Regions from separate parts of the Nesterenkonia lacusekhoensis genome, predicted to be linked through region 3. Evidence: riboswitches for the same ligand, from Rfam matches in the RefSeq annotation. Region 3 holds a riboswitch; each other region holds the start of a gene.
What was found. Region 3 has a riboswitch for thiamine pyrophosphate ahead of JOF45_RS12645 (TenA family protein). Riboswitches for the same ligand answer to the same signal wherever they lie in the genome.

Region 1 (9,270 bases), 520 kb from region 3:
CGAGGGCGCCGAGGCGGAGGAGTACTTCGATCCGCTGCCCCAGGCGCTGCTGCTGACTGCGATCGTGATCGCCTTCGCCCTGGTCAGCTTTGTGCTCGCGCTGATCTACCGCTCCTGGGTGCTCGCGCGCCAGGACGAGGTCACCGATGACGAGGAAGACCGCCGCGTGGCCGCCCAGCCTGACTATGACCCGGAGGAGGACGCCGAGGTCGAGACTGAGACTTCTGAGTTCATCGAAGAGGAGCAGCTGACGCTCAATGAAGGAGGGGAGGACCGTGGAGACGAATCTCGTTGAGTTCGTGCCGCTGGCGGTGCTGCTTCCCTTCTTCGGAGCGGGCTTCGCCTTCGCCTTCTACCGGAACCAGCCGGTGCAGAAGGCTATCACCGTGGGAACCCTGATCATCACAGTGCTCCTGGAGATCTCCCTGCTGACCGAGATCTGGCACACCGGGGCCCACGCGGTGCACCTGGCCGGATGGCCGGCACCCTTCGGCATCTCCATGGTGATCGACCGGTTCGCCGCGCTGATGCTGGTGGTCTCTTCCCTGATCACCCTGGCGGTGCTGCTCTACGCCGTCGGCCAGGGTGCGGCGGAGGAGAAGAACGACTCCGGCCCGGTCTCCATCTTCTATCCCACGTACCTGATCCTGGTGGCCGGCGTCTCCAACGCCTTCCTGGCCGGGGATCTGTTCAACATGTACGTCGGCTTCGAGATCTTCCTGACGGCCTCCTACGTGCTGCTGACCCTGGGCGGAGGGGAGCAGCGGATCCGCGCGGGCGTGACCTACGTGGTGGTCTCGATCATCTCCTCGATGCTCTTCCTGATCACCATCGGGCTGATCTATGCGGCCACCGGCACCGTCAACCTGGCGGACCTGGCGCTGAAGCTGGGAGAGCTCGACGACGGCACCCAGCTGATGCTCCATGTGATGCTGCTGGTGGCCTTCGGGATCAAGGCCGCCGTCTTCCCGCTGGCCTTCTGGCTGCCCGACTCCTACCCGACGGCGCCGGCCCCGGTCACCGCGGTCTTCGCGGGCCTGCTCACCAAGGTGGGCATCTACGCGATGATCCGCACCGAGACCCTGCTCTTCCCGGGGGAGCGGATCAACACTGCGCTGATGATCATCGCGGCGCTGACCATGATCGTCGGAATCCTGGGCGCCCTGGCCCAGACCGACATCAAACGTATGCTCTCCTTCACCCTGATCAGCCACATCGGCTATCTGGTCTTCGGCCTGGCGCTGAGCTCGATCGTGGGCATGTCCGCGACCATCTATTACGTCGCCCATCACATCACCATCCAGACCACCCTGTTCCTGGTGACCGGGCTGATCGAGCGCCGTGCCGGTAGCTCCAACGTGGACCGGCTGGGCGGGCTGGCGAAGATCTCCCCGGTGCTGGCGATCCTGTTCTTCATTCCGGCGATGAACCTGGCAGGGATCCCGCCCTTCTCCGGGTTCGTGGGCAAGCTGGGCATGATGCAGGGCGGCATCGCGGAGAACACCTGGATCACCTGGACCCTGGTCATCGCCTCTGTGGTGACCTCGCTGCTGACGCTGATGGCCGTGGCGCGGATCTGGGCGCGCGGCTTCTGGCGCAAGGGCGAGGACGCCGAAGACCCGGATAAGCTGCTGCTGTCCAAGACGCTGGCCCATGCTCGGGCCGCCAATAAGCGCCTGCTGCCGATGAACATGGTGGCCCCCACGGCTGCCCTGGTGGCGATGTCTCTGGCCTTCACCGTCTTCGCCGGCCCTCTGATGCAGTTCTCCCGGGCAGCCGCCTATGACATGTACGAGCGTGCCCCCTACCTGGACGCGGTCCTGGGTGAGGAGCGCGTGGACGGGGTCCGTGATGAGCTCACCGAGTTCACCGAGGGCCTGCTGGTGGATGTGGACACCGGCGACGCCGGCGTCGAGGATCACGCTCCGGTGCAGACCGGGCTGGAACCGGAGGACTCGGAGAACCTCGAGGACACCCGGCATTCGACCTCCGGCGATGAGGACGAGCCGGTGGAAGGAGGCGGTGACTGATGAAGCGACCCAAGACGCCGCTGAAGATCGAGCTGCCGCTGATCGCTTTCCTGGGCTTCCTCTGGATGGCGCTGTGGCAGCAGTTCGACCTCGGCACCCTGATCATCGGACTGGTCTACGGGACCGTCATCGTCCGGGTCTTCTACCTGCCGCCGCTGCGTGGCACGGGACGGATCAACCTGCTGTGGGGCCTGATCTTCACCGTCCGGTTCCTGGGCAAGATGGTGCTGGCCTCCTTCCAGGTCTCTTGGATCGCGGTGCGCCGAGGCCCCACCGTGCACAACCGGATCATCTCGGTGCAGCTGCGCTCTCACGACGACCTCCTGGTGACTCTGGTGGGCCACTCTCTGGCCCTGGTGCCTGGCTCGCTGGTCCTGGACGTGGACCGTACGACGGCGACGCTGTACCTGCACTGCCTGGGGGTCACCGACGACCATGGGGCGGAGAACATCCGCCAGGACGCCCTGCGCACGGAGGCGCTGCTGATCCGCACCTGCGGCAACCGCTCGGACCTCGCCGTGGTGCGGGCCGAGCGCCGTCTGGGGCGGATCAGCGGACTGTCCAAGACCGAGCGCGATGCTGCGGTCCGGGTAGGAGAGGGGGCCGCCGATGCTTGAGATCGCGGTCGGGATCACCCAGGTCCTGTTGGCCATCGGTGCGCTCTGCGCGGTGTACCGGGTGTACCGGGGGCCTTCTGTGCTGGACCGTGTGATCAGTGTGGACGTCATCCTGATCATCGTCGCCTCGGTGATGCTGGTGGAGATGGTGCGCAGTGACCACCAGGACTTCATCCTGTTTGTGCTGGTCACCTCGGTGATCGGATTCCTGGGCGCTGTGGCGATCGCTCGATACGTGGTGGCGCGCAAGCCGGCCGATGCTGAGCGCGCCGCGGAGCGGGACGCTCAGGCGGCCGGAATGGAGGAGCCTGAGCCGGAGACGCCGCAGAACGTGGCCGCTTCACCGGTGATCACGGCAGCCCAGGAGTCTGAGGATGAGGCGACGTCCTGGTTTACGGCCCTGGCGAAGTCCGGCTTCGCACCCCAGCGTGGGAAGGACCCCGCGCGCGGCGGGGATGCTGGCGGGGCCTCTGGTGGGGACGCCGCGAACCCCGCAGAGAACGCAGCAGGGAACTCAGCAGGGAACTCAGAGAACCCCGGCGAGGGTGCTGCCGGTGAGGATGCTGGCGAGAGCGCCGGCGGTGAGGATTGCTCAGGCGAGGGATCTGCTGAACAGCCGAAGGGAGAGCGCTGATGGAACTGGATGCTGTGCTCGACGGCGTCGCCGCGGTGTTCCTGGTGGTCGGTGGGCTGATGTCCCTGGCCGCCGGCATCGGGCTGGTGCGCTTCCCGGACCTGCACTCGCGGATGCACGCGGCCACGAAGCCTCAGGTGTTGGGGCTGTTGATGCTGCTGCTGGCTGCGGCGATCACCTGGCGCAGCTGGTCCTGGGTGGCGATCACCCTGCTGGCCTGGGGGCTCATGCTGCTCACGGCGCCGGTCAGCGCACATGTGGTGGGCCGGGCTGGGTACCGGACCAAACACATGCGCGCCGACCTGCTGACCGAGGACGAGCTCGCCGCCGCCGTGGACCGGGTCGGTCGCGAACCAGGTCCACGGCGCGAGGTCGACGACCGCTGAAGCGACCCTGTGGGGTCTCAGCTCGGACCGTGAGTCGGGCCCTGGAAGAGCCGGTCCCGAGTCGGCCTCTCAGCTGAGGATCAGACCTCGGCCTTATCGCCCTTGATCTTCCTCACTGCGGACTTGGCGCCGCGCTGGGAGAGCACCTGCACGCCTGCGGAGATCGCGGCTGAGGTGACGGAGAAGACCAGTGCCTTCTGCAGCGAGATGTTCTCGTCGTCGTCGCCGTGCGGGGTGTCCTCGTCTCCGGTGACCTGCTTCCAGACGGTCTCGAAGACCTTGGTGGCCACGAAGCCTCCGCCGAACGCGATGCCTGTGGTCAGCAGCTTGTCCATGATCTTGTCCATCGTGATACCTCCATGCTCTGATCAGCGCCGTTCCTTCCACGCCCAGCCTAGCGGAGCGCCCCGCACGAACGTCAGCTCAGGTGCTCCCGCAGGGTGGTCCCCTCGTAGTCCTCCCGGAAGCGGCCGCGGCGCTGCAGCTCGGGGATCACCTGCTCCACGAAGTCCTCCACCCCATAGGGCAGCGAGGGCGGCATCAGGTTGAACCCGTCGGCGCCGCCCTCATCCAGCCAGCGCTCGATCTCATCGGCGATCGACTCCGGCGTGCCCACCATGGTGCAGTGGCCCCCGCCGGCGGCCAGTCGGCCCAGCAGCTGCCGAACTGTGGGCCGTTCGGTCTCCACGATCCGCAGGATGGTGGCGTAGCGCCCCTTGGGCCCGCTGAACTCCTCCAGCGGCGGCAGCTCCGGCACCGGGGCGTCCAGCTCCCATGCGGAGGCGTCCTGGCCCACGAACACACTGAGCTGACGCAGCGAGCTGTCCACCGGCAGCAGCTCGTCCAGGGCGCGCTGCTTGGCCCGGGCCTCCTCCATCGTGGAGCCCACATAGGTGACCAGCCCGGGCATGATCGCCACGGAGTCCGGATTCCGCCCGAGCTCCGCGATCCGGCGCCGCACATCGCCCCGGTACTGTTGCCCGGCGGCCAGGTCATAGGCCACTGCATAGATGCCCTCCGCGCGGCGCGCTGCCAGGTCCCGTCCCTGCTCCGAGGCTCCGGCCTGGAACAGCACGGGGCGGCCCTGGGGCGGGCTGGGCACGTTGAGCGGCCCGCGCACGCTGAAGTGCTCGCCGTCGTGGTTCAGCTCGCTCAGCTGCGAGCCGTCCACATAGCGTCCGGGGGCACCGGCGTCGTCGGCGCGGTGCTCCCGCTCGATGAGGATCGACGACGCCGGCCAGGACTGCCAGAGCCCCAGCACCACATCGACGAACTCCTCCGCCCGGGCATAGCGCACGGCGTGCTCGGGCATCTGCGCCATGCCATGGTTCTGCGCCTCGGCGTCGAACATGGAGGTGACCACGTTCCAGCCGATCCGTCCGCCGGAGATGTGGTCCAGGCTGGCCAGCATGCGTGCGGCGTGGAAGGGCGTGAAGAAGGTCGCCGAGACCGTGCTGACCAGTCCGATCCGTTCGGTGGCCCCGGCCAAGGAGGACAGCAGGGTCAGCGGCTCCAGGTGCCAGAGCGGACCATCCTCCACCGCCGTGATGGAGGTGGAATGCCCGTCCGCGAAGAAGACGGCGTCGAGCTTCCCGCGCTCGGCGATCTGGGCCAGCTCCTGGTAGTACTCGACCGACCTGAGCCGTTCGGCGTGGGAGTCGGCGGCTCGCCAAGCGGCCGAGTGATGTCCGACCCCGTGGATGAACAGGTTGAAGTGGGCCTGCCGTCGGCCCGCAGCGGCGCTCGTGCTCATCCCTTGACCAGGCCGCCGTCGACGATCAGGTTCTGCCCGGTGACTCCGCGCGCCCACGGCGAGGCGAAGAACAGCACGGCATCGGCCAGCTGCTCGGGCGTGGTGACGCTGCGCAGCGGTGTGCCCGCGGCGATGCCCTCGAAGACCTCCTCCGGTGTGGCCGCGGAGGCGTCGGTGGTCTGTAGCAGGCCGCCGGAGACCATGTTGACGGTGATCCCGGAAGGTCCCAGGTCATCGGCGAAGGTCCTGGTCAGTGAGAGCAGGGCGGCCTTCGCCGCGGTGTAGTCGTGGTAAGGCACCACCGGGTGCTGGAACAGGTTGGTGCCGATGCTGATCACCCGCCCGATGCCGGCGTCGACCATCGACGGCAGGGCCGCCTGGATGACGTTCAGCGCTCCCTTCACCGAGCCTTCGAACTGCCCGGAGAGCTCCTCGTAGGTGATCTCCTCGGCGTGGGAGCGGGCGTCGCCGTTGAAGACGAAGTCCACCAGGGCGTTGTTCACCACGGTGGTGATCGGGGCGCCGAAGTGCTCGGCGGCGGTGCTGATCAGGGACTCCACGGCGCTGCGGTCGCGGACGTCAGCGGGGAGGGCCAGGGCACGGCCGGCGTGTTCGTCGGCCAGTGCCTGAGCGGCCTCGGCGGAGGAGCGGTAGTTGATCACCACGCGGGCTCCCTGGGCGAGGAATGCCCGGCAGATGGCGGCGCCGAGCCCGCGCGCCCCTCCGGTGACCAGGACGATCTGCTCGGACAGGGCCGGTGCGGACCCGGGGGAGGGGATGCCGGCTGCGGGGCCGGCGTCGGGAGTGGGTGTTGAAGCGGTCATGCGCTCATGCCTCTCTGTTCAGAGGCGAAGGCAGCCCGTGCGGCGATGCGCTGATCCGCGGGCAGAAGCCTCGCGGGTGCGGCTGGGCCGGACATTCCCTTCGCCAGTGCTAACTGGATCAGGTTCGACGGGTGTCATCTCAGCCCCGGTCCTCGCCGGACGGGGCACCCCGTGTCACAGCCCTATCCCACCATGAGTGGCGCAGAACTCTCAATCGCTGGGGCCGTCCACGTCCCGTCGATCGGCATCTTTGAGCCGGGTCCGCGCCGCTCTGCCGACCCATCTGTGCCAATGGATGAGGGGAGAGGCGCCGTCAACCTGGCCTGCGTACGTGGTGTGATCAGATACGCGCGGAACTGAAGCCGATTCGGCAGGAATTACGCGCGTATCTGATCACACCCCCGGGCACCGAGACGATGAGGGGTGAGGGGCTCAAACTGTCGCTAGCGGCTTCCTCAGCGACAGTTATCTTCATAGGTGTCGCTAACGGGCCAGCCCTCGCTCCGTGCTAAGGCCCGGCCATCGGCACAGATGAGTGGGGTCGGAGCCGTTCTGACGACTCAGACGTGCCAATGGACGCAGGATTGAGCAGAGTCTGCCCAAGGGCCCTCAGAGATCGCGGGCGTTGGCCAGCACCGGGATGAGCCGCTGGGTGTGCTCCACCGTCTCGAGGTCCACGTCCACGGTCAGCAGCTGCGGCGCCTCGCCGGCCTGGGCCAGGACCCTGCCGGTGGGTGAGACCATCAGAGAGTGCCCGACGCCGGTGGGCGCCTGCTCCGGAGCTTCCACTCCGGCGGCGCTGGGCAGACCCTGCCCGCAGGCCACGATGTACTGTGTGGAGTCCAGCGCCCGGGCCCGGGCCAGCAGCTCCCACTGTTCCACTTTGCCCGGTCCGGCGCCCCACGAGGCGGGAACCAGCGTGGCGGCGGTGCCGGCGCGGGCGTGGGCGGTGAAGAGGTCGGGAAAGCGGATGTCGTAGCAGGTGGCCAGCCCCAGCGTGACTCCGTCCACCTCGAACCGGACCAGTTCGTCTCCGGGCTGGACCGTCTTGGACTCCTTGAAGCCGAAGGCGTCGTAGAGGTGGACCTTGTCGTAGGAGGCGTGCACTCCGTGCCCGACGGCGATGAGCGTGTTGGTCACCCGGTCGCGCCCTTCGGCGCTGGGGGTCCCAGGGGTGAACATGCCTGCGACCACGATGACGCCGTTGATCTCGGCGATCTCCTTGACCGCGGAGGCCCAGGGGCCGTGGATCGGCTCGGCGATGGGGGTCAGCGGATGTCCGAACGCTCGCTGGGTGGCCTCGGGGAAGACCACCACCCGCGCGCCCTGACGGGCTGCGAGCTCGGTCCACTTCTCGACCTGGCGGAGGTTCTCCCGGACGTCCGGGCCTGTGACGATCTGTGCGGCGGCGATACGCATACGCTCAGCGTACTCCCGCTGACCTGGGGCTGAGGAGGGCCTGCCGTCCTCCGATCCTCGCTCAGTTCAGCGGGTGGTTGACCGGCAGGTCCTGCTTCAGGAATGCGGTCAGCTGTTCGGTGAGCTCCTGGTCGACCTCGAGCTCGCGGTCTTCGATCCGTGCCACGGGTGTCGCATAGCGCAGCGAGGAGCACAGCCACACGTGGTCGGCGTCGTAGAGGTCCTCCGGAGTGAGCGGGCCGTAGCCCAGCTGCCAGCCGGCCTCGGCCGCGGCGGCGAAGATAGCCCCCTGGGTGGTTCCGGGCAGGATGCCGGTTTCCAGCTCCGGAGTGGTCAGCCGCGGCGGCTCGCCCTCGGTGCCGCGGTGCACCAGCAGGACGGTGGAGGTGGGGCCCTCTAGGACCTTGCCGTCGGAGGAGGTGAAGACGACGTCGTCGAACCCGGTCGCCTTGGCGTGGCGCAGTGCGGCCATGTTCACCGCGTAGCTCAGCGTCTTCGCGCCCAGCAGCAGCCAGGGGGCGCGTTCGGCGGCACGAGCGTCGTAGCCGCGGTCCAGCAGGGTCACAGCGATGGGCCTGCCCCGGCCGGCACGCATCTCCGGCGAGATGGGGGTCAGCAGGGTCCAGTAGGTGCCGGCGAAGGCCGGGTCGTCAGAGGCCGGCTCGCCGTCCACACCGCGGGTGGCCACCAGCCGGATGGAGAGCTCCTCAGGCAGCACGCCGCGGGTGCGGTACTCTTCGATGCCCAGCTCCACTGCGGCCCGCCAGGACTCCGCCGGCGGGATCCCGATGCCGGTCAGTTCGGCGGAGCGGGCCAGCCGGTCCACGTGTGCCTGGAACTTCCGGACCTCGCCCTCCACAGCGTTCATCGTCTCGAAGATCCCGTCACCACGGACGGCCCCGAGGTCGTCCACGCGCAGCTGGGGCTGGTGGGGATCGAAGATCATGCCCTGCGGATGCTCGACGTCGATCCGCACGGCGACAGCGGCGACGGAGTCCTCACGGAAATGCTCGGCCATATCACCAGCTTAGGCCATGCCGGGCCTGAGGCGGCTCTGTGTCCGCGCGAGCACGTAAGATGAGCAGGGCCAAAACAGGAGGTGTGCGTTGTGCTGTGGCCATTGAGCGGACTGGGGCTGGAGTCTCTGCCCCAGTGGATCATCCTGCTCATCCTGGTCTTCGAGGTGGGCGTGCGCGTGCTGGTCATCGGTGTGATCCCGGAGAACCGGCGTCCCAACACGGCCATGGCCTGGCTGCTGGCGATCTTCTTCATCCCGGTGGTGGCCCTGCCGCTGTTCTTCATGCTGGGCAGCCATAAGCTCTCGCGGCGCCGCCAGGAGCGGCAGCGTCGGATCAACGAGTCTCTGCTGGAGGCCACCCGTCATCTGGACCTGGCGGATCAGCTGCGCGGTCATGACGAGCAGCTCGGGGACACCGCCGCCCTGAATCGCAACCTGGGTGCCTTCCCCATCCAGGAGGGAAACCAGATCCGCCTGATGACCGAATATCGGGAGCCCTTCGACTGGCTGGTGGAGGAGATCGACGCCGCTGAAGAGTACGTCCATATGCTCTTCTACATCATCGGCAACGACGACGACTACGTGGGTC
Region 2 (9,270 bases), 1.7 Mb from region 3:
CCGACTCATCCAGTTCAGCCGATGAGAGCCAGGATGAGTCCTCCGGCGGCGAAGCCGAGAACCGAACCGGCCAGCAGGGCGCCGCCGAGCAGCGTCTCTGAGGAGTCTCGATCGGAGGAGCCGTCCTCGGCACAGACCGGGCCGACCTGTCGGTACAGCTCCACGAGCAGGGCACCGATGGCTGCGGCGGCCAGGACCGCCGCGCAAGAGACGATCACCAGTCCGGCCCGGCCGCCCAGCACCGTGCTCAGTGCAGACATCAGCGTGCTCACCGTGGCCGTGAGGCCGACCAGCAGCACTGTGAGCGTGGTGAGCAGCCGGCGTCGTCGGGACGCGCTGACGCCGTCGCCCGCGGAAGGGAACCACCGCGAGGCCGCCGCTCCTGCGGCGAGCATCGCAGCGATGGTCAATGACGCCGACCAGGCCCCGCGGTAGACGGACAGGGCGCTGTCGAGGACGAGGATCCAGAGCAGCGCTGTGCTCCCGCCGAGCAGCACGGCTCGGACCAGCACAGCGACACGCAGTCGGCGCGAACGGACTGGGCCGCCGTCCGCTGCGCCGGCCTCTGCCTGCCGGCGTGCCGCGTCGATGCCGGCCAGCAGAGTGCGCAGCGGCGGCTCGGCGTCATCCTCGGTGGAGCGGCTGCTGTGCTGCTCGGCCTCGTCGAGGGCTCCGATGGTTGCGTCCATGGCATAGAGCGGAACGGCTGCGGCCGTCACGGCGGCCGCAGCCAGCAGGCCTGCAGCGGGTCCGGCACTCCAGGTCAGGACCGCGGTGAGCAGCGCCGCCGCGAGGAGCGCGAGGTCCTCCCGGTTCCCGTCCTGCCTCAGTCCCTGCTCCGCAGTGAGCCGCAGCGCGCGCCACCGGTCTCGGGCCACAGCACTCACCGGAGGAACGGTGGCCCCGGCCAGCGCCGCACACCCCATGACCATGACGAACAGGGTCACGTCCGAGGTGAGGGTGTGCGCATGGGTGAAGCGATCGACTGCGGTGACCAACAGAACGAGGCTGGTGACGTGAGCGGCGGCGCCGGTCAGCAGGACGGGCCGCCGGCCCCAGCGTTCTGCAGCGGCGGTGCCCAGTGAGCCCGAGAGGCCCAGCGCAGCGACCGCGGCGGCCATCACCACTCCGGTGGTGAAGGGCGAGCGCGTGCTCAGGCCGATCGCAGCGGTCAGCGCCACCGGAAGCAGCGCGGCCGGCATACGTGCGGCGATCTCCAGCACGGCCCTACCCAGGCCGGCTCTGCTCAGGCCGATGCTGGCCGGCACAGTCCTGGCCGGCACAGTCCTGTCTGAGCCAGCTCTGGCCGGGGAGCCCGTGCCGCCGGTGGTCATGCTGAGCCTCCGGTGCTCGGGCCGCTGAGGTGCATCTGGGTCCGGGAGCCGGAGGGGCTCTTGATGACGCGCAGCTGCACCGGGATGGCTTGGTGCATCTCTGTGACGTGACTGACCACGCCTACGCGCCGACCTTCTCCCTGCAGGCGCGTCAGAGCCCCCATGACATGCTCCAGGGTCTCCTCATCCAAGGAGCCGAACCCTTCGTCGATGAAGAGGCTCTCCAGTCCGATGCCTCCAGCGTCGGACTGGACCACTTCGGCCAGCCCCAGGGCCATCGCCAAGGAGGCCATGAAGGTCTCACCGCCGGAGAGCGAGGAGGTGGGCCGCTCCTCGTCGCTGTGCTGGTCGGTGACCTTCAGCTCCAGGCCTTGAAGTCCCCCGCCGCGCTTGGAGTCGTCGTGGAGCAGCCGGTACCGGCCCTCAGACATGATCTGCAGGTGACGGGTCGCGGCCTCGGCCACCCGTTCCAGCCGAGCGGCCAGCACAAAGGTGGTCAGCGTCATGCCCAGGCGGTTGTCGGGGCCCCGCCCGTTGAGCGTGTCGGCCAGCTCGCTGCGGCGGACCTGCTCGGCCAGCTGCTCCTCGCGCCGCCGCTGACCTTCCTGGAGCCGATGCAGGCTCTGGCGGAGGTGGTCCAGCCGGTCGTCGAAACGGTCCAGCGCTCGGACAGACTCCTGGTGCTGCTCAGCTGCGGCCTCGGCGACGGAGAGAGCCTCCTGGAGAGCCTCTGGCTCCGGGGCCTCCTCCCCTGCCTCAGAACGACGCCGGCCCGCCGAGACATCATCCACCTTCGCCTCCTCCTGAAGCCGCACCTCGGCACGGTCCCAGACCTCCACCCGGGACCGGCGCTCCCGCACGATCTGCTCCTCCAGCAGCGCCGCACGCACAGCCTCTCGGTCAGAGAACGCTGAGGCCTCCAGCTTCTCCTGAGCCTCCTGGGCAGTGGTCTGGGCCTGCTGAGCGCTTTGGCGGAAGAGCTGCAGCGCCTCCTCCGTCTCCTCCACCGCACTCTGCAGGCGATCCAGCGCCGTGCTGCGGGCCTGGACGCTCTCATGCTGTCCGCGCAGCTCCATGAGGGTGGATTCAGCGCGCGCGGCGTCCTCGGTCACCCGTTCATGGTCTGACTGAGCCACGGTGAGGGCGGCCTGGGCTGTGGTCTGTCGCTGTTCGGCGTCGCTGAGTTCGGTGCGGGAGGCTGCGAGCTGGACCTGCAGCTCACGCTGGGCCTGCCGCTCCTGCTCGGTCTGAGCGGTTCTCTGCCGGGAGGCCTCCAGCGCCTCCAGCAGCTCCTCCAGGGTCTGTTGGACAGCATCCCCCAGCTCTTGGGTCAGGGTACGGACGCGTGTGGTCTTCTCCTCGAGGGCGGCAGCGGCGGCAGTGCGGGCTTCGGCCGCCGTCTCGGCCGCGCTGAGGGCCTCCCGCACCTGAGCACGCGTCACCGTCTGCCCATCTGCGGCGGCAGGGCGGGGGTGTTCTGTGGACCCGCAGACCAGGCAGGGCTGACCCTCTGTCAGGTTCCCGGAGAGTTCCGCGGCGATCCCGCGCAGGTGCTCGTCCAAGGCTGCCTCATGGGCGGCCGATGCGGTCTCGGCTCGGGCGGTCGTCTCCTTCAGACGCTGCTCGGCCTCGGCCTGCTGCTGCCGTGCGGAGTCGAGCACACGACGAGATTCCGTCTGAGCGGCCAGACGGTCCTGCTCCGTGCGGGCGGCATCGCGCTGGGCCTCGAGCTCCTCAGGATCGCGGAGCTGGTTCTCCTGGGCTGTGATCCGTTGAGCCAGCTCCTGCTGCGCAGCCTCTGCCGCGCTGAGGGTCTGCTGGTGCGCCTGGATCTGCTCGTTCAGCTGCCGGGACCGCCGGTCCAGCTGCTCCTGGTGGGTCTCCAACGCCTGAGCATCCTGAGCTCGCAGCCGGCCCTGCAGCTCAGTGAGCTCCCGCCGAGCGGCCTGCAGCTGCTGCGCACTGATCTGAGCATCACCGTGTCCAGCATCATCTGGTCCGGCGCCGGCCAGTCCAGCGCCGTCCCATCGGGCACCGTCCGATCCAGCACTGTCCTGTCCGGTGCCGTCCTGCCCGGTGAGCACCGCATACTGGGCGATGTCCTGTTGGGACTCGATCAGCTGTTGGAGCGTCTGGGCCTTCCGCAGGGCCTGGCTGCGATGCTCGGTGGCCTGCGTGCTCGCCCGCTCGGCGGTGCGGAACCATTCGTCCAAGGCTTCTGCTGCGCGGTGCCGCTCCAGGGAATCGCGCAGCTGGGCAACTTCGGCGCTCTGCTGGTGATGCTCGTGCACCTGCCGCTGGTGCTCCTCCCATCGGGCGAGCTGACGGGCACGCGCGCTGAGCTCCTCTGCGTGGTCCTGAGCACGGCGCCGCTGCGTCTCGGCCGCGCTCCGCGCTGCGTCCAGGCCGCTGCGCTGGGACTGCGCCTCAGTGAGGATGCGGTGCTCCAGCGAAGCGTCCTCAGTCTCCGGTTCCTGCTTCGACTGGGGCTCCGGCTCCTGCTCCCCGTCGGGTTCCCGCTCAGGCGGCTGCTCCTGAGAGAAGTCGACCCCGGTGAGCTGCTGGGCACCATCCAGCACAGATGAGCGGAGGGCCTCGATCTCCCGGTTGGCCTCCTCCACCTGGCCCTTGGCCTCTTTGGCCTGTTCCCGCAGGTGCTGCTCCAGCTGCTGAAAGGTGCTGGTGTCGAACAGGCGCTCCAACAGCTGCTGCTTCTCGCTGCTGCTGGAATGGAGGAATTCGGCGAAGTCCCCCTGCGGCAGCAGGATGACCTTGGTGAACTGGTGACGATCCAGAGGAAGGATCTCGCCCAGCTCCTTGCCCACTGCCTGAGAACCATTGGCGGCGGCGCTCCATGTTCCGGCTTCCTGGACCTCCAGATGGGCCTTCTGGTTCTCCTGGATGAAGCCGGTGCCGCGCTGCTTGGGCCGCATGTGCTGCGGGCTGCGAGTGACCCGGTAGCGTCTGCCGCTGAGGGTGAACTCCAGGCTGACCTGAGGCACTGCCCCGGGCGCGGCGTGGTCGCTGCGCAGCCGCGTGACGCTGCGTTCGCCGGCCACCTGACCGTAGAGGGCGAAGGTCACAGCGTCGAGGATGAAGGTTTTGCCGGATCCGGTCCGGCCGTTGAGCAGAAAGAGCCCGTCCTCGCTCAGTGCGTCGAAGTCGATGATCTCAGTGCCCGGGAACGGGCCGAAGGCCTGCAGGGTCAGCAGGTGCAGCTTCATCGGGCCTCAGCTCCGCTCTGAAGCCGGACCGCCTGCAGCGCCTCCTCCAGCAGCTGCTGCTCCTGCTCAGCAGGACCGCGGCCCCGGACGTGTTCGAGGAAGCCGGTGATGATCTCAGCCTCGGAGACCGCCTCCTCCACGGCGGAGGAGTAAGTGCGCAGAGTCTGCTGCTCGGTCCCGCTGTGCGTGAAGGAGCACAGCTGCGGATACGCCTCCCGCACCCGCTGATAGGCCCGCTCGGGACGGACCGGATCGGTCAGCGTCACCTGCAGATAGGCCTCCTGGTGCTGCTGCACAGTCTCCGGCTCCAGGATCTCTTCGATGGAGCCCTTCAGCTGAGCCAACGGCCTGCCGATGGACCAGTCCACGGCGCGGATCTGCTCCCAGTCCTGCGAGTCCCACAGCCAGGCCCCTTTGGCCTGGCGGGTCTCGGAGAAGGAGAAGCGCAGCGGAGAGCCGCTGTAGCGCACGGTCTGGGAGAGCTTCTGCCGGCCATGCAGATGTCCCAGGGCCACGTAGTCGAAGCCGTCGAAGAGCTCCAGCGGCACCACAGCCAGCCCACCGGCAGTGTGCTCCTGATGATCCATCTGTTCCCCGGCAGGAGCATCCACCCCGATGGTCCGTTCAGAATCCGACCCCACACCGCGGGCGGCGAAGAGATGAGCCATAAGCACCACGCGCACCGTGCGCCGCTGCCCCAGATGCTCACGGCGAGCGCCCACGTCCTCCCAGATGCGGCGGACCACCTCGGTCATCACCGAGGTGTGATCAGCACGGTCCAGGCCGAGCTGCTCACGGATCAGGGCCGGCTCCAGATACGGCACACCGTAGACCAGCGTCAGCGGCGCCGACTCGGGCGCCTGTCCCGGAGTCTCCTGCGACGAAGCCTCCTGACCGGCGTCGGGGATCTCCACCGGGGTGAAGGCATCCTCCAGTGAGGTGCGCAGATGAACTCCGGCGGCCCCCATGAGGCCGCGGCCGAAGCCCAGGCGCTGGGCCGAGTCATGGTTGCCCGAGGTGATGATGACCCGGGTGCCGCCGGCCACCAGCTCCTCCAGGCAGGACTCGAGCTCACGGACCGCCCATTCCGGAGGCAGCGCGCGGTCATAGACGTCACCGGCGATCAGCAGGACATCCACGGTCTCCTCAGCGACGGTGGCGCAGACCGTCTCCAGCATCTCCTGCTGGGCGCTCTGCAGCGAATACCCGTGGAAGCCGCGGCCGAGGTGCCAGTCAGAGGTGTGGAGCCATCGCATGGGACCACGCTATCGCTCGGCGGGGACATGGACCGCTGACCTGGCCGGTGCTACTGTGAACGGCACAACTGAACATCCTTGTCCGACAGGGGAGCGTCCGCCGCAGGCATGCGGCCAGGCGCTGAGAGTGGGCTCACGGCCCAGACCCTAGAACCTGCCCAGGTTAGAACCTGCGAAGGGAGTCGCATATGCCTATCTCTGCGCCCTCAGCGCATCCATCACCTGCCCGCACCCGCCGCACCATGCGCTGGAGCGTGGCCGATATCCTCGTCGCCTCCACGCTCGCCGTGGCCTCCGGCGTGATCTTCTGGGGCTGGAACCTCAGCTATCACCTGGTGGGCAACCTCTTCGCTGTCTATCCGCCGGTGGAGACCCTGGTCCACGGCATGTGGCTCTTCCCCGCAGTGCTCGGCGCCCTGGTCATCCGCAAGCCCGGAGCCGCCCTGTACTGCGAGCTGGTGGCCGCCGCGATCTCCGCGCTGCTGGGCGCCCAGGCCGGTCTGACCGTGCTGGTGGCCGGATTCTTCCAGGGCCTGGGTGCGGAGCTGATCTTCCTGGCGCTGCTCTACCGCCGGTTCAGCCTGCCCCCTGCCCTGCTGGGCGGAGCTGCGGCGGGACTGCTGGGCGGCATCAACTATCACTTCGTGCTCCACTCCTATGCCTACGCGCCGCTGGAGACGATCATCCACATCAGCTGCTTCGCGCTCTCCGGGGCGGTGATCGCGGGTCTGCTCCCCTGGGTGGGAACCCGCAGCCTGGCCCGAACCGGTGTGCTCAGCCCGCTGTCCTCCCGCGGTGCCCACCGCGAACCCGTCCTGTGAGGGGCCGGGCTGTGAGGGAGACGGAAGATCTCCGACAGGAGGCGGAGCCGACAGCCTCACCGGCTGGATGGAGCTCGCCGGAGACGGCGTGCACGGAGACTGCGAGCGCGGAGGCCCCGCCCGGTGCCGCAGTGCGCGCCGAGTCCTGGACCTGGCAGCATCCGGACCGCAGCTCCCCCGCGGTGGAGGAGCTCAGCCTGGACATCCGTCCCGGGGAGAAGGTGCTGATCACCGGGGCCTCCGGCTCTGGGAAGTCCACGCTGCTGCACGGCTTGGCCGGAGTGCTCCCCGCCGAGGGGGCGAGCACCTCGGGACGGCTGCTGATCGACGGGGCAGAGCCCGCCGAAGTCCGCGGCCGGGCCGGTCTGATGCAGCAGGATCCCGAGGCGGCCGTGGTGCTCTCCCGAGTGGGCGATGACGTGGCCTTCGCCCCGGAGAACCTGGCGGTGCCCCGCGAGGAGATCCCGGACCGGGTCCGCGAGGCGCTGCAGGCCGTGGGGTTGGAGCACCTGCCGCTGGAACATCCCACCGCCCAGCTCTCGGGCGGGCAGAAGCAGCGCCTGGCACTGGCCGGGATCCTGGCGATGCGCCCGGGGCTGCTCCTGCTGGACGAGCCCACCGCCAACCTGGACCCAGACGGCGCCCTCCAGGTCCGCGACGCCGTACTCTCCGCAGCTGAGGCCACCGGGGCCACTCTGCTGGTGGTGGAGCACCGCACCCACCGCTGGGCGGCCGCGATGGACCGTGTCATCAGCCTCGACGCCGGACAGGCCGGCAGCGGAGCGGGGCTCGGCAGCGCCGATCAGAGGTCCCCAGACCCACACAGCCCAGATCGTTTCCTCGCCGTGCTGCCCGACTGGTCTCCGCCTTCTCATACTGGGCTCTCTCCCACCGGCGAGACTCTGCTCCGGGCCGAGGAACTCGCCGTCCATCGGCATCCGCCCACCACCACCTGGCGAAGCCGCCAGCCACCTGCCCCGGTGCTCAGCGGAGTGGAGCTGAGCATCCGAGGCGGTGAGGCGGTGGCCATCACCGGGCCCAACGGCGTCGGGAAGTCCACGCTGCTGCTGACACTGGCCGGGCTGATCCCGCGTCATGGCGGCCGCCTGGAGCCGGATCCGGAGGCCATGACCTCCCAGGAGCTCATCAGACATTCGGGGATGGTCTTCCAGGAGCCCGAGCATCAGTTCCTCCGCGCCACAGTGGCTGAGGAGCTGGAGCACCGGCAGGACCTGCTCCATCAGCTGCGGCTGAACCATGTGGCCGAGGCCAACCCCTTCACCCTCTCCGGCGGCGAGAAGCGGCGGCTCTCCGTGGGCACCGCCCTGGCCTCCGGGGCTGAGCTTCTGCTGCTGGATGAGCCGACCACGGGTCAGGATGCCGCCGCCTTCGCCGATCTGGTGACCCTGCTGCGCGATCATCTCGACGCCGGCGGGGCGGTCATCGCAGTGACCCATGACGAGGATCTGCTGACCGCACTGCAGGCCAGGCGCCTGGAGGTGACGGAGCACAGCCGCGCCGCCGCCTCGCCGGGTCAGCCCTCGGATGAGACCCCTGAGGCCTCCTCCCCTGAGCTGCCGGGCTTCGGCGCCGTCCGCTCCACCTCCTGGCTGGGCCGGCGCGGCCCGCTGGGCAAACTGATCGTCCTGGTGCTGATCACCCTGGCCCTGGTGGCCTCCATCGACCTGGTCTCCGCGGCGGTGGTGGTCCTGGGCTGCTTCGCCCTGCTGCCTCTGGCGGGGATCCGTCCGCTGGCGCTGATGCGGCGGATCTGGCCCTTCGCCGTCGGGGCGCTGCTGGCGGTCTGGGGCACCGCCATCGCCGGGGAGGAATCGGGACGCGTGCTGGTGGACTTCGGCTTCACCACAGTGAGCACCGGCTCGGTGATGCTGGGCCTGGCTCTGGGGCTGCGCGGCTTCGCCATGGTGCTGCCCAGTGTGATCATCCTGTCCACCACCGATCCCACCGACCTGGCCGACTCCCTGGCCCAGCAGCTGAAGCTGCCGGCGCGGTTCGTGCTCGGCGCCCTGGCGGCCATGCGGCTGATGGGGATGCTGGCCGCCCAGTGGACCACATTGGGTCATGCGCGGCGGGCCCGGGGTCTGGGCAGGGGGCGCGGCTTCGGCTCCCGGCTGGCCAGCACGCTCTCACAGATCTTCGGGCTGCTGGTCCAGGCCATCCGCACCGCCACCCGGCTGGCGGTGACCATGGAGTCCCGCGGCTTCGACGGCGGTCCGCGCAGCTGGGCCCGGCCGGCACAGTTCACCGCGGCGGACCTGCTGGTGGTCCTGGGCGGTGCCGTTCTGGCCGCTGCCGCCACAGCCGCGGCCATGGCCGCCGGGACCTGGTCGCTGGTCTGGTGAGGGCGGCGCTGATCGGGCCGGAGCTTATAGGCTGGCCAGGTGAATGACGCCCGACTCATCGACCGCTTCTCCCCTGTTCTGCTGGCGGCACTTCCGCAGGAGGACCCCGAGGCCGCCGTCCATGCAGAGGTGCTGCACCAGTACTGTCTGAGCGACGGACTGCTGGAGCTGCTGGACTGGTCCCGCCAGGGGGTGGGCGCCGACCCTCTGGCCTGCATGTGGCTGGCCTCTCTGCGCTGGTACCGCCTGATCACCGGTCAGTTCCCGCCCGG
Region 3 (9,270 bases):
GTCGAGGCCGGTGTGGACTCCGAGGGCAACATCACCCTCTACGCCCCCGGTATCGACGGCTGGGAGTACGACTCCAACGGCAACTGGATCAGCAACTAGGAGGTAGCCGACCCATGAAGAACACCAAGACCATCACCGGACTCTCCCTGGCCGCTCTGCTGGCACTGACCGCCTGCGGCGACGACAACGGCAACGAGGAGACCGAGGCTCAGGAGCCGGAGAACCAGGCCGAGGAGAACGGCACCGAAGAGGAGTCTGAAGAAGAGAGCTCCGAGGAGGATGCCGAGGCGGTAGAGGCCGAAATACGAGAAGTCGTTGAGCCTTTCCTCGACGAGCAGGACCAGATCGAGCTGAATCAGGTTGAGGAAGAGATCGGCAGCGCCGTCTCTTTCTACGCAGCAACAGGGAGGGCTCATGTCTCGTTGCGCACCGCTGAGGGGATGAACAATATGTCCCGCGGCCTGCAGCTCGGCCAGGAGGTCTACAACCTCATCATTGATGAGGTAGAAGCCATCGAGGAGCTCAACGTACACGTCCAAACGGCGCAGAGCGAATCAACCATCAACGAGTACGCGGAGGTCGAGGAGTCCACCTCGCTGGACGACGTACTGGAGGGTGAGATCCAGCCGATCATCGACGAGGAGGTCGGTGAGGGCGAGCCGCAGTTCGACGGCGAGGAAGAGATCACCGTGTTCATGCAGCGTTTCGAGGACCCTGAGCACCTGGAGGAGGTCGGTCCCGAGATCGCCGAGATCGTCTTCCGCGAGCTACAGGGCCGGGAGCTGGAGATCTCCACCGGTGAGTTTGATGATGAGTCCGGCGAAACCATCATGGAACCCCTCGACGTGGACTCTCTCGAGGTAGCGCTGCAGTCCAACGGTCCCGAGAAGTTCTTCATCACCTCCGACGGCACCATGACCGAGATGTACGGCGCCAACGAGGAGGGCACCGAGGACCTCGGCTGGGACTACTCAGGCGAGGGCGACGGCGACACCGATGACGAGGACTCCGAGGAGGACGACGACTTCTTCGAGAACTGATCCTCACCGCACACACGAGTAACCCCCGGAGATCAGATCTCCGGGGGTTTTCTCATTCGAGGAGGATTTGCCGCTCACCGGCCGAGACCTCGGCTCTGTGCAGTCTCACGGGAGCGATCCGCCTGCTTGGCGAACAGCTCACGGGAGGAGGGCTGACGCTCCTGCTCCTGGGACTGCTCCTCTCGCTCTGATGCCTCCCGGGAGTCACGCTCAGCCTGCTCGGTCTCGCGGGCGTCCATCTCGGCAGCCTCACGCTCTGCGATCTCCTGCTCACGCTGCTGCTCCTCGCGGGCCTCCTGGGCCAGCCGCTCCTGCTCTGCGGCCTCACGCTGAGCAGCTTCCTGCTCCTGATCCTGGAGCTGACGCTCCTGGTCGCGCTCTTGCTGGCGCTGCTGCTCGTTGAGCTGCTCCATCAGCCGGTGCTGCTCGGCCTGAGACTTCACGTTGCGAGAGAACTCCGCATCGCCCTGCTGCTGGCGCATCCGCTGCTGAAGCGGGGTTTCGGTCTGTGCCACTGTCGATCACCTATCCATGTATCGGCTGCTGATTGCTGGGCTCACCACCCCGGGTCACACCCGTGGCATGAGCAGTTATCTGGCCGCTAGGGCTCTTATCCCGTCACCGCCACCACAACTGAACGCGATCAGATCAGGAGGGCCTCCGGACCCAGATCGCCTCGGTGCTCGATGATCTTCCGGTTGATGCCACCAAAATTGGGATGCTCGGCTCTGCCGCAACGGTGGAAGCCACCGCGAAAATCATTGCCGAGCCTCACACAAGGTTTGGTGTGATCGTGCTGGACCCGGTGCTGGTGGCCACCAGCGGTGACACGCTCTCCGACGATGATGCCGCTCTGGACATGGTGAATCACCTGCCGAAACACTCGAGCACATGGCCCGGCAAGCCCATGCTCTTGCCCAGCACGGGCCACGAGCGGTCATAGTCAAAGGCGGACACTTGGACCATAACGATCCAGAAATCACCGACGTCGTGGTCATTGACGGTGCGGCGCACTCCTTGAAGGTTCCCCGCGTCACGACCCGCAATACCCACGGCACCGGGTGCACGCTGTCTTCAGCCATTGGTCAAGGGCAGACCGACTTGACCCGTGCCCTGGCCGCTGGAGCAGAATGGGAACTCTCCTACGCTCCGCAGACCGGACACGGACCTGTCCATCACATGGCCATGCGAGCCTAAGCGTCACAGTGTTGTTCACAGCGCTTGTTGCCAGAACTCTGCCTCGAGACGCGAGGCCGTGGCAAAGATCCGTGACAGCTCGGCAAAGCGTTGTTCAGACAACGGCCCCTCACCGGCAAGCGTGTCGAGGTTCTTGATTTCTTCTTCCGAGGCCTTAACGAACTGCGGGTCGATATATGTTTCGATCCATTGCCGATATGGGTGGTCTGGATTATCTTCCAATACGTGGGCGATTTCGGCGCCAATCTCGGCGTATCCAATCAGGCACGGAGACAGCGACACGTACAAATCAAGCAGGGTGCCAGTCACCGCGGTGTCAATCACATAGCGGGTGTATGCCACCGTGCCCAGATCCTCGGGCGTGGCGTTGAGCTCCTCTGGGCTAATACCCCATTCAGCGGTCATCGAGGTATGTAACCCGGTCTCCCAGACAATATTCTTGAGCCCGTCCATGGAGTGCTGAATACCTTCCAAGGTGGTCTGTTTGTACACGGCTAGACCGTAGGCTCGGGCAAAGTGAATCAAAAAGTGGTAGTCCTGAATCAAATAGCGCTGGAACGCTGCCAATTCCAGGGACTCATCAGCGAGTTTGCGGATAAATTCGTGGCGGGTATAGGACTGCCATACCTCAAGATTGGCCTCTTTAAGGTCGTGGAACAAGGTCATGCGTGAATTCCGTTCAGCGGGTATGTGTAGGTGTCATTAAAGAAAGCGAGTTCTAGCTCCACCGCCCGACGGAAGTAGTCGTGAGCAGTCTGGGCATCCTGGGCCCCAGAGCGGTCCGCCTCTTGTTCCAGAAACGTCGCAAAGTCCAGGAAATCGGCGTTATCGTGCAGGGTGATCCACTCGTGATAGATAAAGCTTTCGGGCCGGTTCTGCGGGGCTTTGGCCGCCCAGTCCCGGTAGAGACATTCGGTGACCATCAAGACCGCCACAACGGCACTGTAGTTTTGAGACGCGGCAGCCTCTCGCATCAGATCGCAGAATCCGGCTGCACTCGGGGTGTCCGGAGTAGCAGCGCGGAGCTCATCGCTCACACCCAAAGCCTCGAAGGCCCGCTGGAAGTAGGTGTCCTCGCTGTTAGCCATCTCCCCAGCGAAACTGGCGTAGCGCAACCGTGCTTCGAGGCGATCTGCGGTGGTAATAGCGGCACCAAGCAGTTGCAAGAAGGCTTCAAAAAAGCGGTAGTCTTGGTCCAGATACCCGGCCATGACCTCATCATCAACAGAGCCTTCAAAAAGCTCGGTCACAAACCGGTGGTTAATGGCTTGCTCCCAGGTCTCCCGGTTGGTCTCGAGAAGTTCTTGACTGAATCGTTGGCTCATAGTGTCCTCTCGTCCTTTCCGACGTTGTGTAGAAGCGACTAGAAGAGATCAGAACACGGTCGTGCGACAAGAATGAGGCCTGGCGTTCACCCACTCCACCGGAGCCGAAAGATGTGACCCATCAGAGCACTGACATCCCTTCGCGAATGCTAATTCGATCAGGTTCTCGGGTGTAATCTCAGCCCATTCTCGGGCACCCCGTGTCGTTGAACGACTGTATCGAAGGTGCTAGCCAACGTCTAGAGTGCCACGAGCTTAACAGAAACCCGCAGCGACATACTCCCGCAGTATGTCAGCCCTCCTCGGAGCACGAGACAATCTCGCACGTGTTCCTGGGTGCGATCACCGGGTGCGAGCAAAACCGTGGGATGGGGACGTCGGATCGCCAGTGGCATGTGCGTGGAAGGCCACCGTCTCCTGTGGGACAGACCGGTAGCGTCGACAATGGGGGCGCCCGCAGGGCGATGACCGTGCTATATATGGTCCGCACGGAACACGCAAGCCTTACCGAACGTGTTCTCCTCGAATCTGATCACCCGCAGGTCACCAAGCCTGTTGCGTATCTGATGCTCACGCTGGTGCCGTGACGATCCGGGTGTTTTGGTGACTGTCGATCTCGACTTATTCCATCCCCAAGACACCGTACCGATCGACGTACTCAACATGACGGAGTAGCACTAAACCGGCTCATCGTAATTGAGAGTGTAGAACTGGTCTGAAGCCACCGGACTCGAGCAGACATCTCGCGATGTAGTGCGTGAGGTTGCGGAACCCCAGCGCTGACCCGCGTAGATGTTCGAGCCTGCCATTGATCGCTTCAGTAGGCCCGTTCGACGTTCCCGGTCGGGTGAAGAACGCCAGGATATCAGCAGCTCGACGCTTCAGAGTCCGTCCTAACCGTTTGAGCTCGACCAGTCCTGTCGGCAGATTCGTCGTCAGATCGTCGATGACTGATTGTAAGAGCTTTGTGCCCTCGTTGCCGTCGTTGGTTCGGTAGGCGCTCACAATGTCTTGATAGACGGCCCAGGTGACTTCGACGGCGGTGAAGTTGGCGTCGGCGAAGAGGCTTACGATCCTCTCCTGCTGTTTGGCCGTGAGCAGATCAGCACCGGTGTGCAGAGTCCTGCGCGCCCGATACAACGGGTCTGTTGCTCGTCCGCGATGCCCGGTGGTCTCCTGCTGAATGCGGCGGCGTACCTCGTCGAGGGCATCACCGGCGAGTTTGACGACGTGGAACGGGTCCATGACTTCGACAGCCTCGGGCAGTTCCTCAACGGAGGCTGTTTTGAAGCCGGAGAATCCGTCCATCGCGACGACGTCGATGCCATCACGCCAGTCTTTCGGTCGGGCTTTCAACCATTGCTTGAACACCTGTTTCGACCGTCCGGGCACCATGTCGAGCAGGCGTGCCGGGCCTGCTTTCTGGCTGATGGGAGTGAGGTCGATGATGACGGTGACGTACTTGTCACCGTGCCTGGTGTGCCGCCAGACGTGTTCGTCGACACCAATGACGCTGACCCCGTCGAACCGGGTCGGGTCGTCGATCAGCAGTCGATGTCCCTGCGCGAGGATCGCGGAGTTCGCGGTGTGCCAGGACACGCCGAGTTTGCGGGCTCTTCGTAATTGAGGTCGAGGGAGTCGAGTCGGCAGAATGTCGTGAGGTCAGGAGATGAGAAAGTAGGCTTGGACACGTCGAGGTCTTTCGGATGGAGTGTGCGAGAACTTCCATCATCGGAAGACCTCGACGTCTATCCGGGCAGCGCCACGCCGTGTCCTGGAATCACTGATCCACACCCTCAATTACGAAGAGCCAGTTATCTCCAAACGGTCTGCGCTTGCCGGCCCTGATCCGGTGCTCGCCATGAACCAGTCGCTTGAGGCTCTCCACCTCGCGCTCCAGCTCCCTGATCCGATCCGCATCGGTCTTCGGCCTGGCTTGGATCTCCTCCTTCCCCGGGCCGATCCCGTGCTTCACGTACAGCCGGCGCTTCGTCTCGGCACTCATCGCCATGCTCATCACCTCTCCAGCCCACGAGACTCACGCTCGGAGCTCTTCTGCAGTGAGGACTCCTTGGCGACCAGCCTCTGGCGAGCCTGCTGATACGCCTCCCTGCTGCGCTCGGGGCTCTGCTCACGAGCCCGATCCTCGGCCGCACGCTGCTTGCCCAGCACGTCGGCACCGACCTTGTGCTCGGATGCCTTCGCACTGTCGTAGCTGGGGACGTAGCCGGCATCGCGTGGCCGCAGATCCGCCTGCAGGGCGTAGACCTGCTTACCTTCGGCCTCAGTGCGGTTGTCCCCGGCCAGCCGTTGCAGCTTCTGGTACTTCTCCGCTGAGAGCTTCGCCCGCACCGCCTTGCCGTCCTTAGCGATCAGATGCAGACCGCGCTGACCCTTCGCTACCGGATCGTCGTGGCGCAGCTGGTAGTCCACGTTCGCTGAGCCATCCTCGAGCTCAGTCGCCACAGCCAGCACCTCTCGGTCCCTGAGATCCCAGCCCTTGAGAGCGCGGAGACCCTCCTCCTGGCCGGGCTCCCGGGACATGGGAACTGTGGCCTGCTCCACCGGCTCCGGCGCCGTGCGCTCGGCGTCGCGCTCCTTGAGCTTGGACCACTTGCTGTCCCCGGCCTGAGGCCGCTCCGCCTCGACAGCATCCACGCGAGGCTCTTCAGCCTCAGCCTGCGGGACCTGCGGCGTCTCAACCTCGGGAGTCTCCGGCTCCTTCGGAGCCTTCGCCATCAGGCTGTCGAACCACTGCCGGCTCTCTCGGTCCCACTCGGCCTGCCGGGCACGGAACTCTTCGAGCTCCTTGGCCTCACGCTCGGCAGCCTCAGCAGCCGATTGGCGAAGCTCCTGCCGCTCGCGCTCTGCTCTCTGGGTCGGAGACTCCTCAATGGCAGGCTCGGCCGGCGTCTCCACCACAGGAGTCTCTGCCAGCGTCGGCGCCGGCTTACGCTCCTTGGCCCACTGCTGGAGCATCCGCTCAGCCTCACGCTGAGCCTCCTCGCCGATACGCTCCATGGCCCGCTGGTGCTCGGCGGCGGGCCAACTGACCGGCTTCGCCTGAGCCAGCTCACGGTTGCGCTCGAGGGCAGCCTCCACGTCTTCGACTCTGTAGCCCTCGCCCAGGCGTGATCCCTTGCGACGATGAGCGTTGGCCGGCTCCTGGATGACGCCGTCCTCGTCGGCCAGCATCATCCCGAAGCTCACGTCGTGAGAGCGCTTGGTGTACTTGGAGATCGTCACACCGCGTTCGCGCCCGACCTGATCCAGCCTCTGCCAGTCGGTCGCACGCTGGTCGGCGAGCGTCTCGCGCACGCGACCCTTCAGCTCAATCTCGCTGAACCTCTCCTTCGGGCCCGGGGCTCCGATGTCTGCCGCTGCATCTCGGGTCTGCTCATTCAGCTGATAACGCTCGAACTCTCGCTGCAGCCGGTCCTGCTGCTTCTGCCGCGGCGTCGGCGCATCATCGGTCCGCTCCAGCTTCACCTGCTTCTCCGCGGCCTCGATCCTCTTCCGCAGCTGGTTCGGGCTCAGATCCTTCTCAGCGTTGTCGACGACCTGCTGCCGAGCCTCGGCCATCCGCTCCTCAGCCTGCCGGGTGAGTTCGCGCATATCCTCACGCTGCTCGACGCCGAGCTCCTCCAGCACCTTGTCATGGGTGATCGAGAGCCTGGAGTGAGTCACAGCGTCCGAGCGCAGCGACCTTCCCGTCTCAGGATGCACGGCACCGATGATGATGTGGTTGTGGACGCAGCCGGTCCTGCCGTTGACCTCGGTGGCGATCAGCGCGGGACGGCCATCGCCGATCCTCTCCGCCAGAGCCCGGCCTCGCCGCTGAGCTTCCTCCCACGACGCCGGATCATCCGGATCCAGCTCGTCGAGACCGAAGCTCTGCACAATCGGATATGCCTGCACGTACTCCGACTCGTACATGATCTGGCCGCGGTCGTCCCGAGCCAGCACAGGCTCACCGTTCTCGTCGCGAACCTTCTTCCCCGCCTCGTCGAGCACGTGCATCGGCCGGACGCCATCTTTGCCGTGCGCAGCGCGGATCTCTCCGAGTCGCTTCTCGAACATGATGGGGTTCGACGGGGCATTGACCGCCGAGATTGCCACGGCGTCCTTGCCCGCGTAGTTAGCCGAGGCACCCGAGCGCCTCGTGGACTGTGCGGTGACGGTAGCCATCAGGCTGCCCGCTCAGACTCGACGAACTCGATCAGGAGCTCCTCCATGCGGAGGATGGCTTCCTTGGACTCCTTCACGTCTCGAGCAGCCTCAGCGACCTGCTGCTTGGTGACAGCATCGCCGAAGTTCAGCTTCTTCATGATCGTGTACAGCGATCCCTGCGAGTGGCTGGTGCGGTTGCGGCAGTCGGTCAGCGACTCCCACACCTCATCCGGTACAGCCACTGTGGCCGCCCCAGCCGTCGCCAGAGCTTCCGGCTGGCCGGCCATGACGCGCGCAGCCTTCTCGTTCTCCACGAGCAGGATGCGCACTGCTTCAGTCCAGTCGACATCGTCGAACGCCACGCCGCGAACATCAGCCAGGGCCTGACGCATCGCGGCGACAGCCTTCTCCTCATCGACACCAAGACGGAGGTTGCGATGCCGGCCATACTTCGTCGGCTTACGCCGCTGAGCCTGTGCCGCCATAGCAACCTCCTCCCTGCTTGTTCACATCGTGCGCATCGTCTAACTGGTCTCTACCAGTTTACTATGCCGCCACGCTGCTGAACAAGCAGATGTTTCGCCCAGATTCTCCGCCGCCTGGCACAGAATCTGGGCGAAACGAACCCGAGGACCAGTTCCACCCGTAGTACAAATAAGGCTCGCTTCGCTCGCCTCCCCGGCCTGCGGCCGGAGTACGGGTGCTGGTCCATCCGCCTGCGTCGGCCTTCGGCCTCCTCCGGCTCGGGGGATAAATCCCAGCTCCAGGCCCATGCAGCGCCTGCGCCCTTCGGGCTCCGGCGTGCAGTGGGCCTTCCGCTATGCGCGCTGCAGCAGTGCCGCATCGCTTGAGGCAATGGCGCCCGCTCCACGGGCTTGGCACCCTCCGAACCTCGCCTGTTCGGCGTCGTTTCGGCCGGCGAGGGCGCAGGATCACGACTTTGTCGAGATTCTGCATGGATCTTGTAGTAATCCTGTAGACGCCCGAAGCGCTGTTGCATCTCTGCACAGATGTTGTCGAGATCCTGCAGTATCTCTGCAGCCGCTCGGAGCCGTTGCACGGATCGTGCGCGGATCTTGTCGTAATTCTGCAGCGATCCTGTCGTCAGACTGTCGTGCTGCGATCCTGTCGAATCTCTGTCGTGATCTTGCATGGATCTTGCACAGATCCTGCTTCACCCCAGGCATGAAGAAACCCCGCCGGGATCTCCGCGATCCGCGACGGGGCTCTTCCCGACGAGCTTCGCCTCAGGCGGCGTGAGGCTTCGGGTGACGGCTGGCCTCGTAGACCTTGACCATCTCCTCGAACTTCTCGGCCAGCTGCTCGATCCGCTTGGACTCGTCGCGGTCGGTATTGACCATCACGATGTTGCCCTCCTCATCACGCAGCGGCTCCTTGGTCTCCTTGTCCCGACGCTCGACCTTCACCGGCTCGATGCTGAAGTACTCGTAGAGCATCTCGACGAACTCTGCGCGGGTGCGGCCGGCGTCCTTCACGGCCTTGTCGATGGCGGCGTCGTAAGCCTGCTTGGCCTCCTC

Region 1: another riboswitch for thiamine pyrophosphate. It lies ahead of JOF45_RS10035 (3-oxoacyl-ACP reductase); the one in region 3 lies ahead of JOF45_RS12645 (TenA family protein).
Region 2: another riboswitch for thiamine pyrophosphate. It lies ahead of JOF45_RS04420 (ECF transporter S component); the one in region 3 lies ahead of JOF45_RS12645 (TenA family protein).

Annotation. Positions count from the first base shown of each region.
Region 1 is NZ_JAGINX010000001.1:2,125,703-2,134,972, reverse strand. Features, by position in the region: gene JOF45_RS10070 (Na(+)/H(+) antiporter subunit C) at 1-295, shown strand, start outside; gene JOF45_RS10065 (Na+/H+ antiporter subunit D) at 258-2,030, shown strand; gene JOF45_RS10060 (Na+/H+ antiporter subunit E) at 2,030-2,647, shown strand; gene JOF45_RS10055 (monovalent cation/H+ antiporter complex subunit F) at 2,640-3,281, shown strand; gene mnhG (monovalent cation/H(+) antiporter subunit G) at 3,281-3,667, shown strand; gene JOF45_RS10045 (DUF4235 domain-containing protein) at 3,748-4,014, opposite strand; gene JOF45_RS10040 (LLM class flavin-dependent oxidoreductase) at 4,086-5,420, opposite strand; gene JOF45_RS10035 (3-oxoacyl-ACP reductase) at 5,417-6,244, opposite strand; TPP riboswitch at 6,322-6,426, opposite strand; gene JOF45_RS10030 (carbon-nitrogen hydrolase family protein) at 6,854-7,663, opposite strand; gene JOF45_RS10025 (aminotransferase class IV) at 7,725-8,681, opposite strand; gene cls (cardiolipin synthase) at 8,772-9,270, shown strand, end outside.
Region 2 is NZ_JAGINX010000001.1:911,881-921,150, reverse strand. Features, by position in the region: gene JOF45_RS04435 (hypothetical protein) at 15-1,283, opposite strand; gene JOF45_RS04430 (AAA family ATPase) at 1,331-4,558, opposite strand; gene JOF45_RS04425 (exonuclease SbcCD subunit D) at 4,555-5,814, opposite strand; TPP riboswitch at 5,892-6,012, shown strand; gene JOF45_RS04420 (ECF transporter S component) at 6,003-6,635, shown strand; gene JOF45_RS04415 (ATP-binding cassette domain-containing protein) at 6,647-8,998, shown strand; gene JOF45_RS13245 (ADP-ribosylglycohydrolase family protein) at 9,038-9,270, shown strand, end outside.
Region 3 is NZ_JAGINX010000001.1:2,647,762-2,657,031, forward strand. Features, by position in the region: gene JOF45_RS12615 (hypothetical protein) at 1-99, shown strand, start outside; gene JOF45_RS12620 (hypothetical protein) at 114-1,040, shown strand; gene JOF45_RS12625 (hypothetical protein) at 1,115-1,555, opposite strand; partial or broken gene thiD (bifunctional hydroxymethylpyrimidine kinase/phosphomethylpyrimidine kinase) at 1,720-2,237, shown strand; gene JOF45_RS12640 (TenA family protein) at 2,253-2,903, opposite strand; gene JOF45_RS12645 (TenA family protein) at 2,900-3,562, opposite strand; TPP riboswitch at 3,681-3,773, opposite strand; partial or broken gene JOF45_RS12650 (ISL3 family transposase) at 4,250-5,182, opposite strand; gene JOF45_RS12655 (hypothetical protein) at 5,343-5,579, opposite strand; gene JOF45_RS12660 (relaxase/mobilization nuclease domain-containing protein) at 5,579-7,750, opposite strand; gene JOF45_RS12665 (hypothetical protein) at 7,750-8,217, opposite strand; gene JOF45_RS12670 (hypothetical protein) at 8,980-9,270, opposite strand, start outside.